3 regions of the Pseudoalteromonas sp. 78C3 genome follow, and region 1 is predicted to be linked to each of the others. Evidence: predicted binding sites of a transcription regulator. Region 1 holds the regulator's gene; each other region holds the start of a gene.
What was found. Region 1 encodes LexA, which represses DNA repair genes until DNA is damaged. Its sites were predicted from a motif close to TACTGTATNNNNATACAGTA; they were not measured.

Region 1 (3,287 bases):
CGCATTACGTTTATAAGTAATAACCGCTGCTAATTGCTTTATAGATAACTGTTTGGCAAATGCTTGCATTGCCGTACCGGGTCGCCCATGGATAACTACATCAATGTGATCTTTTATATTGCCAAGCACTATAGGGCTGCCTTTAAGTGCAGGAAATACACCCGGTAACCCCATGCCAGTAGGCTGATGACATGCAGCACAATTGGCCATATATACTTGTTCGCCTAAAGTCATTAATTCTTCTTTTGGGAGGGTTTTATCAAGTAATGCGGCATCTGCTAATGCTGCTTTTTGTTTAGCTTGCTTTGCATCTGCAAGCCACGTTTTAAAATCAGCCTCAGATTTAGCGACCACCACAACAGGCATAAAGCCATGATCTTTACCACACAACTCAGCACATTGGCCTCGGTAAGTACCTTCTTCGTTTATGTTCGTCCATGTTTCGTTTATAAAGCCGGGATTCGCATCTTTTTTAACTGCAAAATCAGGTACCCACCAAGAGTGAATAACATCGTCAGAAGTCATTAAAAATCGTACTTTTTGATTTATTGGCAGTACAAGAGGCTTATCAACCTCAAGTAAGTAGTTAGGATTTTTATCTGCAAGGTTCGCGATTTCATCTTGCGGGGTAGATAAAATAGAGTAGAACTCTACATCTTCACCCATATATTCATAATGCCATTTCCATTGCGAGCCTGTAATTTTAATAGTGAGATCAGCTTTGCTGGCATCTTCCATTGCAATTAGGGTTTTAGTGGCTGGTACTGCCATAGCAATTAAAATAACAAACGGGATTGCAGTCCAAAGTATTTCTACTTTAGTGCTTTCGTGAAATTGGGCAGGTACAGCCCCTTTAGATTTGCGGTGATGAATAAGTGCCCAAAACATAATTGCGAACACTATCACCCCAATCACACAACATATTATAAATATGGTCATGTGCAGCTGATATACATTATTGCTTATATCGGTTACGCCTTTGCGCATATTGTATTGGCTGTTAGCCAAAACTGGGTGCGAAAAAACACATAATATAAGCCACAAGGTAGAGGTCAGTTTACCCATGTGACGGCTCCTTTGATGCTATTGCGAATGCAAAGCGAAGAGGCATACGGCTTAAACGCCAATTCGTTATTTTTATTTTTTTAGTCAATCTCATTTAATATTGATTGGTTTTGCTGCGCCAACAACGGGTTTGTGTATATTGTGTGTTCTCAAAACTAAAAAGCTGTGAGTTATTATTAGCTCAGCACATTAATAATTAGCTAAAAAATGAACAACAAGCAAGTTTTAGTATAAAAAACAATCAGGTGATATTGAGTAATTAATAAAAAATCAGTAACCAACTAGGTAACAGGAAGTTCAAAAGATGAGCAAAACAAAGGGGTTTAACGCATTCGGAGGGGGAAAATATAAGTGCAAAAAAGTTTACAGCTTAAATTGTCAGTGAGCTATTTATGCCCTATTTTTAGTGCGAATTTAAAACAGAAAATGCGTACTAATTAGTACGCATTTATAAAACTGCTTGTTTAAAAGCTATTTTTAAAGTCACATCCAATCAGCGTTTCTTATAACGCCAACGGCTAAGCCTTCAATATTAAAAGACTCATTCTCAAGATCTACTTCAATAGATTCAAAATCGTCGTTTTCAGCATGAAGTAATACTTTACGACCCGCTTTCTCAAGACGTTTTACAGTTACGTCTTCGTCTAGGCGGGCAACAACAACTTGCCCATTTTCAGCGGTTTGAGTACGATGTACAGCAAGTAAATCACCATCCATAATACCAATATCTTTCATGCTCATACCGTTAACGCGTAGTAAAAAATCTGCAGCCGGTTTAAACATTAATGGATCGATTTTGCAGTGACTTTCAACGTGCTCTTGCGCCAAAATAGGTGAACCAGCAGCAACACGCCCTATAAGCGGTAAACCTAATTGTTCTGGCTCTTCTTCTTCAATTAACTGAATACCACGGCTTGCACCTGGTTTCATTTTAATTGCGCCTTTTTTAGCAAGTGCTTTTAAATGTTCTTCAGCAGCATTGGCACTTTTAAAACCTAATGTTTGCGCTATTTCAGCACGTGTAGGAGGCATACCAGTGTCTTTAATAAAAACTTTAATTAGTTCGAGTATTTGAGCTTGGCGGTTCGTTAATGGTCGCATACAACTGGTTTTCCATACAGTACATTTAACTGTGAGTATATACAGTTAAATAAAAATCGCAAATTTAAATTAAGCCTTAAAATAGCCAAAGTAATTTCACTTGTGTACATTTTAGGGATATAACTAAAGCTAGGTTTATAAATGATTAAAAAAGCAAAGGAGTCATTATGAGTATTTGGTACCAGCCCATCACTTTAGAGCTGTGCAAGCAGTTAGAACAAGGCATTGATGGCCAAGGAACATTAATGAAAACCATGGGAATAGAAGTCACTGAAATTGGTGATGATTACTTAGTAGCCACTATGCCGGCAATTCCTGAGCATCATAACCCAATGGGAATGGTTCACGGCGGTGCTAACGTTGTACTTGCCGAAACAGTTGCCAGCTATGCAGCTAACTTTGTTGTCGATTTTACAAAATTTTACTGCGTGGGGCAGGAAATTAGCGCAAGTCATTTAAAAGCATCTCGCAACGGCACTTTAACAGCAACGGCAAGAGCGTTTCATATTGGCCAACGTAGTTCAGTGTGGGAAATAAAAATTACAAATAGCCGCAATGAGCTGTGCTGCGTATCAAAAATGACCGCAGCAGTCGTAGAGCGAAGATAGTTACTTTTCGATTGGGTAAATTGTAATTTCCATACCCGCACCAATCGCAGATATACGCAATAGTGTATCTGCATCTAAGGCTTGATTAAAGCACTTAGGTGAAGTGCCTGATTCAAAACCAATATCAAACGTTCTACGTGAACAGCTTAACCATTGTTTTAGCGCGTTACGCGAACACGATTCAATAAGCTCACATATATGGTTTATTGCTTTGTCAGGCGTGTTTACTACACCTGTTGCTTCAATACGCGCTAATTGACGGTATTCGTCTTTGTCATAATGTAAAATCGTCGCGACTTTTTTCAAGTCTGCCACTAGCAAACTAATATCTTGCTTTGATTCAAGCTCAAGATCTACATTTAAAAATTGAATTTCCGACATCGTTTCGTATTTATCCTCTAATAATTTCATTGCAAACTTTAACGCAGTTTTACCGTTATACCAAATCAACTATGCTCTATTAACCACTTTATATAGATATTTCGCAGCTTTTAAGTATTTTTTAGCGTTTAA
Region 2 (3,287 bases), on a different contig from region 1:
CATTATTAACCAAGAAAGACTCGCACAACTTAATAGTGATCAAATTACGCTTTTACATCAAAGCGCTTTATTACCCGCTATTTATACTGTTATAACCTCACTTGGCCAAATATACCCATTGATAGAGCGTAAAAATGCAGTGCTTAATTTAGCCGATGATTGATTTTAAACTAAACGAAAATACGGCGTTACACATACATACTGTAGGGGAAGAGAAAACCCCAATTATTGTTATTGATGATTTTGTAAATAATGTAGATGCGCTTATTAATTTTGCTGTGTTTTCTCAAAGTGCTAGAGAATCGTTTTGCGCACAAGAAAGTGATTTTTACCCAGGAGTAAGAAAAGCAGCACCGCTTAGTTATATCGAGCGGTTAAAAGCGCTTGCGCCAATTATTAATTCGCACTTTGATATGGCGGATAAAAGCGAGTTTGATGTAATTCTTTCTGCTTTTTCAATTGCATGCACTGAGCCTGATAAGCTCAGGCCAATACAAATGCTCCCTCATTTTGATACACCTAATATGAATCAACTTGCTATGGTGCACTTTTTATGTGATGAAACTCATGGTGGTACTTCATTTTATAAGCATAAATCCTTAGGGTATGAACGTATAACAAAAGAGCGGCTTATGCTTTATAGACAAGCTATTAAGCAACAAGCCATGGCGCAAAAGCTTCATAAAAATCCACAATATATAAATGGAAGTACAACTTTGTTTGAGCAAGTTTACAGAGTAGAGGCAAAGCTAAATCGCGCAGTTATATACCCAAGTAACTTATTGCATTCCGGTAATATAAACGCGTCTAATGGTTATGCCTGCGACCCAGTTAATGGGCGTTTAACTATTAGTAGCTTTGCTGTTTTACGCTAGCTTTTTTATTACCGACTAAAACTCTCAAAGTACTCTTTTTACAGCTCTATAGTGAGTGCTTTAGGGCGAATGCCTTGTACTAGGTTGTATACCTCTTCTTATGTGTAACCTGTCGAATTTAAAATAAGTGCAGCGACCAACCCTGTGCCGCAGGTGCCACCTTTGCAATGTATGGCAATGGTTTGTTTTTGTTGTATGGCTTGTAATATGTCGCTTTTTACATTTAGTGCTTATCGACCCTACATTATTTTTATATGGCAACTATAAGCATTACTGATTACAAGTTTAAGATTGAATAATAAGCGCAAATACTAGATACTGTTTTTATATACAGTTATGGCGATATTATGAAAAAAGAATTACCAGCAAAATACTATTTAGCGCATTTTAGAGAGCTTATTGAGTTTGTAACTAGTAAATGTATGCATTTACTTGAGCCTAAACATAGTGAATTTATTAGTAAAATTAACCAGCTAGATGAACAAAGCCAGTGCATGTTGGCGCGTGTGTACTCGCGAAAGCCTTATTTGGTGCAGGCGCAATCGCTTAATTATGAAGAAATAACATCACCGCATCAGGCTATTTATACGCTTAAAAAAGCCGATATTTTATTTGAGCCAAACGAGCAGCATTATTCGCAGCTTTTAGCGCACTTAACCAAACCTTCTTTGGTTGAGTTGCTAAGTAATTACGACGAGCAAATAAGCTTTAAAAAGAGCGCCGGTAAAGGCGCGCTGGTGGATATTGCGCGTGAGTTTTTTAAAGCATGCCCACAAGAGCTTGCGCCACTTTATAGCCAGTATGTAATTAATAACCGCAGTGATTACTACGAGTATTTTGAGTTTTTATTTGCAGGCAAACTAAGCAGTGGAGATGTGAATCATCAAAATCGTTTTGTAATGCGAGACTTAGGCTTAACCGCTACACGCGAAGGGCACAGTGAGAGCTTGTCACGCTTTGAAACACTTGACGAAGCGCAATCAAACTATTTATTAAACCGTTACCGGTTAGCATTTAAAAATATAACAGATGAGAGCGACTATGTTGCTTTAGCGTCACAGGTTTTAGTGCAAGCTGCACATGGTGCAATAGCCGTTGCATTAAAAAATAAATTATTAGTTAGGCTTTATAGGCAGCTAAAAGCAGTTGATAGCGAACTTGCTTTTAGCTTACTAGAAGGGTGCGCGGATGATAGCGAAGCACAAGAAATTCAAATAAGAGAGCAATACAGGCTTGGCAATAAAGAGTGGGTAAAAGCTCGATTAGAAGCCATTATCGAAAACCCGCTCACTGATGATTTACTGTATTTTGCTGACGATTTTTTAATGCGTAAGTTTAATAAAAAAACACGTTCTCGTTTAAGTGCCATGCTTGCCGATACTCAGTGCGTGCTAGAAATAGATGAACTGTACCGAGGTGAAGTAGAGCAGGGCGTAAACGATTATTATACTCGCCAAGGTATGCAGGTATTTAATACCGAAAACACGCTTTGGCAAAGTTTGTTTGGTTTGGTATTTTGGCATGAGCTATTTGTGGAGTCGCCTTATCCGCCATGCAATGAGTTTGATATTTATCCGCAAGTATTAAGGCTTGGTAATTTTTATGAAGCGCAGCAAATACAGATAAATGAGCGCTTAGCAAAGTGCCAAACGTCGCAAGCATTGCTTAATTTAGTATGCAAAAATGCAGCGCAATACTTTGATCAACCTAACGGTTTGTTTAGGTGGCGCAGCAATTTATTAGAGCCACTAGAAGCGCTTATTTTAAACAGCCCACTTGAGGCATTAATTACTCATTTAACGGCTATGAGCAAACATTATTTACAGCTAAAAGACGGCTACCCCGACTTAATGGTAATTAATAATGGCCAAGTACATTTTGAAGAGGTAAAAGCCCCAGGTGATAAGCTTAGGCGCAACCAACTTACCACCATAGATAATTTAAAAAATGTGGGCTTTACGGTACATATTGCCGCAGTTAAGTGGTTTGTAGACCCAAACCGTATTTACAGCGTAGTTGATATAGAAACCACGGGCGGCTTAAAAGGCGGTAACCGTATTACCGAAATAGGCCTTGTAAAAGTACAGCACGGTAAAGTAATTGATACTTGGACTAGCTTAGTTAACCCCGAGCGCCATATACCTGGATTTATAACGTCACTAACTGGTATTAGCGACAGCATGGTTTATAACGCGCCCGTATTTGCAGAGGTTGTAAAGCCACTAATTGATAAACTAGCAGGCAGTATTTTTGTAGCCCATAACGTTAATTTTGACTATGGCTTTATTAAAAAAGAATGCGAGATGGCAGGGCACTTTTTTAAAATGCCAAAAATGTGCACCGTGGTTGAGTCGCGCAAAGCGTTTAAAGGCTTAAAGTCGTATTCGCTTGGTAACCTTAGTACGCATTTTA
Region 3 (3,287 bases), on a different contig from region 1:
AGTTTAAAGAATTCTAAAGTACTTATAGTTGACGATCAGTTATTAAGCTTAATCGTATTGAAAAAAATATTATCTGAGCATTTTAATGTGACAACTGCTGGAAGTGGTGAAGAGGCGATAGAAATTTGTAATGTTGATTTACCTGATATTATCCTACTCGATATTAATATGGGTGGAATGAGTGGTATTGATACATGTTTAAAATTAAAAAATAATACTGAAACACAGGATATCCCAGTTATTTTTGTTACATCCTTTGAAAACGAAGAAGAAGAGTGCTGGGAAGCCGGAGCTGTCGATTTCATTAAAAAGCCGATTAAAAAAGAAACATTATTTAGAAGAGTTCGTGCGCATATAACGTTAAAATTACAACATGACTTACTCAATCAAAAAGTATTTCTAGATGATTTAACAAAGGTATTCAATCGTCGTTATTTTGATGCGCATTTTTCTAAAATGGAACGAAGCGCCTTACGAGAAAAAGTCGACTACGCACTATTACTCATCGATATAGACTACTTTAAGCAATACAACGATCTTTATGGTCATGTGCAAGGCGATACGGTTTTAAACCTTGTTGCACAAACTATTACTAATAGTTTGCAAAGGCCAACCGATTTTGTTGCGCGTTACGGCGGCGAAGAGTTTGTAGTTGTTCTACCGCATACAAGCACTGAAGGTGCAATTTGTGTTGCTGATAAAATTAAACAAAATGTGGTCGATTTAGGAATATTACACAGATATTCAGAATATGACTTTGTGACTATTAGTATTGGCGGTGCAACCCTACAACCGTACGTAAATAACAAAAACACCTTGCAGATCGCAGATGAAAAAATGTATGAGTCCAATATGCAAGGCCGTAACCAAGTGTGTTTTTAAGTTTAGCTAGCTAATAAATCACTTTGCCACTTAAAAACACCTTGTAGGTGATAAATATTAAATAAGATTATTTATTACACGCTATGACATTTTTTGTACTTTTTATTGCTACCACATGGGCAGTCATCATTTCTGCCCACTTTAATATCTTCAACAGGATATATAGTGCCATCTAAATAACGCCATTGAGTGTTTTCTTTAATAAACTGCGATTTTTCGTGAAGCTCACAAAATAAGTTTTGATAAAAATATTGGGCTTTAAATTCTACAGTACCGGTATCGCCATCATGGCTTGACCCAATTACATCAAGATTTATAAATCGACAGCTGTTAGCAAAATCATTGATTTCTTTAACCGGATTTTCAGCTTGTTTTTCTTTTGCGTAGGTTTGATAAACATATTCTGCATTTTTAATAACATAAGCGCTGAATCGTGAGCGCATAAGTTGTTCAGGAGAATCAGCCTGTTTAACAGATAAGTGAAGCGGCTCGCAGCAATCGGCATAATTGTGCCCACTGCTGCAAAAACATAATGTGGTATTGAGTGAAGTCATAATAATAATACAAAGTCTAAAACATTAGTTTAACAAGCTTATTGGGCGAGTGATATCTCTGTTGTTTGAGACTTTTTAGTAAAACAGTATAGTTTTGTATTCGTTTTACTTAAATCGAACGATAGATTCGTAAGTAGTTGGTTATTAACTATATCGGTCCAGGTAATTACCGCTGCAAAGTTTCCGTTATGTAATGCAGAATTTAATACATACTCTAAATTTACTAGGTGCTTTTGTCTAATAACAAGTAATTTACTTGTATCAATAGAGCATGAGTCAAGTAAAGCTTTGCTAGGTACGTGATCTGGAGCAATTAGTAACGTCCATGCATTAGAGCTATTGTATTGGTGTAATACTTTTAAAAGCTCAAAGGTCGCTGAAATTTCATCTTCAATTTGAATCAAATTCACGCAATCGCTTTGCTCATCTTGTTGGTAACTTTTAACTGTTCTTACGGTAATAGGCTGTAACATAATTTCACTCACTGGGTTTTTATACAGTATTTATATACAGTAGTTTATACAGTGCTTTCGTGCAAGCCTTTTATGCTATTTATTTGTACAGTTATTCAGCTTTTGATCATTGTTTTTATTTTTTTGATTTATAATTCTTTATTAATCAGCTTGTTATGGAATTATTTTTGAGAAGGTATTCTAAAAATAAATTTTTGAGCAGTGTCTTCATTTTGGGGTTTTATACTGTATAGGATTATCTTTGTAACCATATACAGTATTTTTTTACACTGCATACAGTACTTCTATCATGGTTAGCTTATGTGTTTTCACTCGTGCGAGGGATCATATGAGAAAACTGGAGTTGGTGGATTTGTTCGTACAAACTTGCCGCATAACATTGAGCATCTTTAAATCGCTTAGTTTCGATATGTTTGCGTATATCTGTAACCGCTGCAGTGGCAGGGGCGTACCCTTGGCTACTTGCTAAGCTTAACCAAGCTACAGCATGAAATACACTTTGTGGCACGCCTTCACCTTTCACAAAGAATAAACCTAAATAAAACTGTGCTCTATGGTTTCCCGCCATTGCAGCAAGCCGCATCCATTTTGCAGCCAATGGAGCTTGATTATTTTTTAAATAATATAGGGCTTTATTTAACGTACTTTGCTCATCTTTTTTATTATCAACGGGCACAGAGGTATTTTCGGGTTGAGTAACAAAACCTAAAATATTATCTAGCTGTTGCTCTAAGTCTTGCTCACAAGGTGTTGTTTTAAGCATATTGGTTCATTTATTATTTTAACTACTCTAACAGTTTAGTATATAGCAAGGTAAAATGTCCTGTAAAAGATAATTTTTATGTTAAAATCTCGCCACTTTTTACTATCACAAGTTTATTATGTTCGAAGCCTTATTTAAACTGAGCGAAAATAATTCAACAGTTAAACGCGAATGCGTTGCTGGCCTAACTACCTTTATAACTATGGTATACATTGTATTTGTAAACCCGGCTATGCTCGCAGAGGCTGGGATGGATCAAGGGGCTGCATTTGTAGCGACATGTATAGCAGCTGCGATAGGCTGTTTTATAATGGGTTTATGGGCTAACTATCCATTAGCATTAGCGCCTGGTATGGGACTAAATGCCTTTTTTACGTATGGTGTCGTATTAGGAATGGGTTATACCTGGCAAGCCGCGTTAGGGGCTGTATTTATGTCGGGTTGTATATTTTTGTTTTTAAGCTTATTTAAAGTCAGAGAGTGGATTATTAATGCCATACCTCTGGTGCTCAAGCGAGCAATCGCAACGGGTATAGGTGCTTTTTTAGCATTAATTGCCCTTAAAAATGCAGGCATTATCGTCTCAAGCCCGGCAACATTAGTGCAGTTGGGCGA

Region 2: a site for LexA is predicted at 1,192-1,211, ahead of CXF76_RS19045 (exonuclease domain-containing protein). Genes of this name have one in related genera too.
Region 3: a site for LexA is predicted at 1,932-1,951, ahead of CXF76_RS06570 (SulA-like leucine-rich domain-containing protein). Genes of this name have one in related genera too.

What each region holds. Positions count from the first base shown of each region.
Region 1 covers NZ_PJAV01000121.1:13,521-16,807, reverse strand. Annotated here, with positions in the region: gene coxB (cytochrome c oxidase subunit II) at 1-1,065, opposite strand, end outside; gene lexA (transcriptional repressor LexA) at 1,549-2,166, opposite strand; gene CXF76_RS05065 (PaaI family thioesterase) at 2,334-2,774, shown strand; gene CXF76_RS05060 (hypothetical protein) at 2,775-3,155, opposite strand.
Region 2 covers NZ_PJAV01000173.1:64,602-67,888, forward strand. Annotated here, with positions in the region: gene CXF76_RS19030 (SapC family protein) at 1-163, shown strand, start outside; gene CXF76_RS19035 (DUF6445 family protein) at 156-875, shown strand; partial or broken gene CXF76_RS20845 (protein phosphatase) at 914-1,093, opposite strand; gene CXF76_RS19045 (exonuclease domain-containing protein) at 1,223-3,287, shown strand, end outside.
Region 3 covers NZ_PJAV01000127.1:36,100-39,386, forward strand. Annotated here, with positions in the region: gene CXF76_RS06560 (GGDEF domain-containing response regulator) at 1-882, shown strand, start outside; gene CXF76_RS06565 (YchJ family protein) at 957-1,436, opposite strand; gene CXF76_RS06570 (SulA-like leucine-rich domain-containing protein) at 1,475-1,909, opposite strand; gene CXF76_RS06575 (tetratricopeptide repeat protein) at 2,208-2,672, opposite strand; gene CXF76_RS06580 (NCS2 family permease) at 2,791-3,287, shown strand, end outside.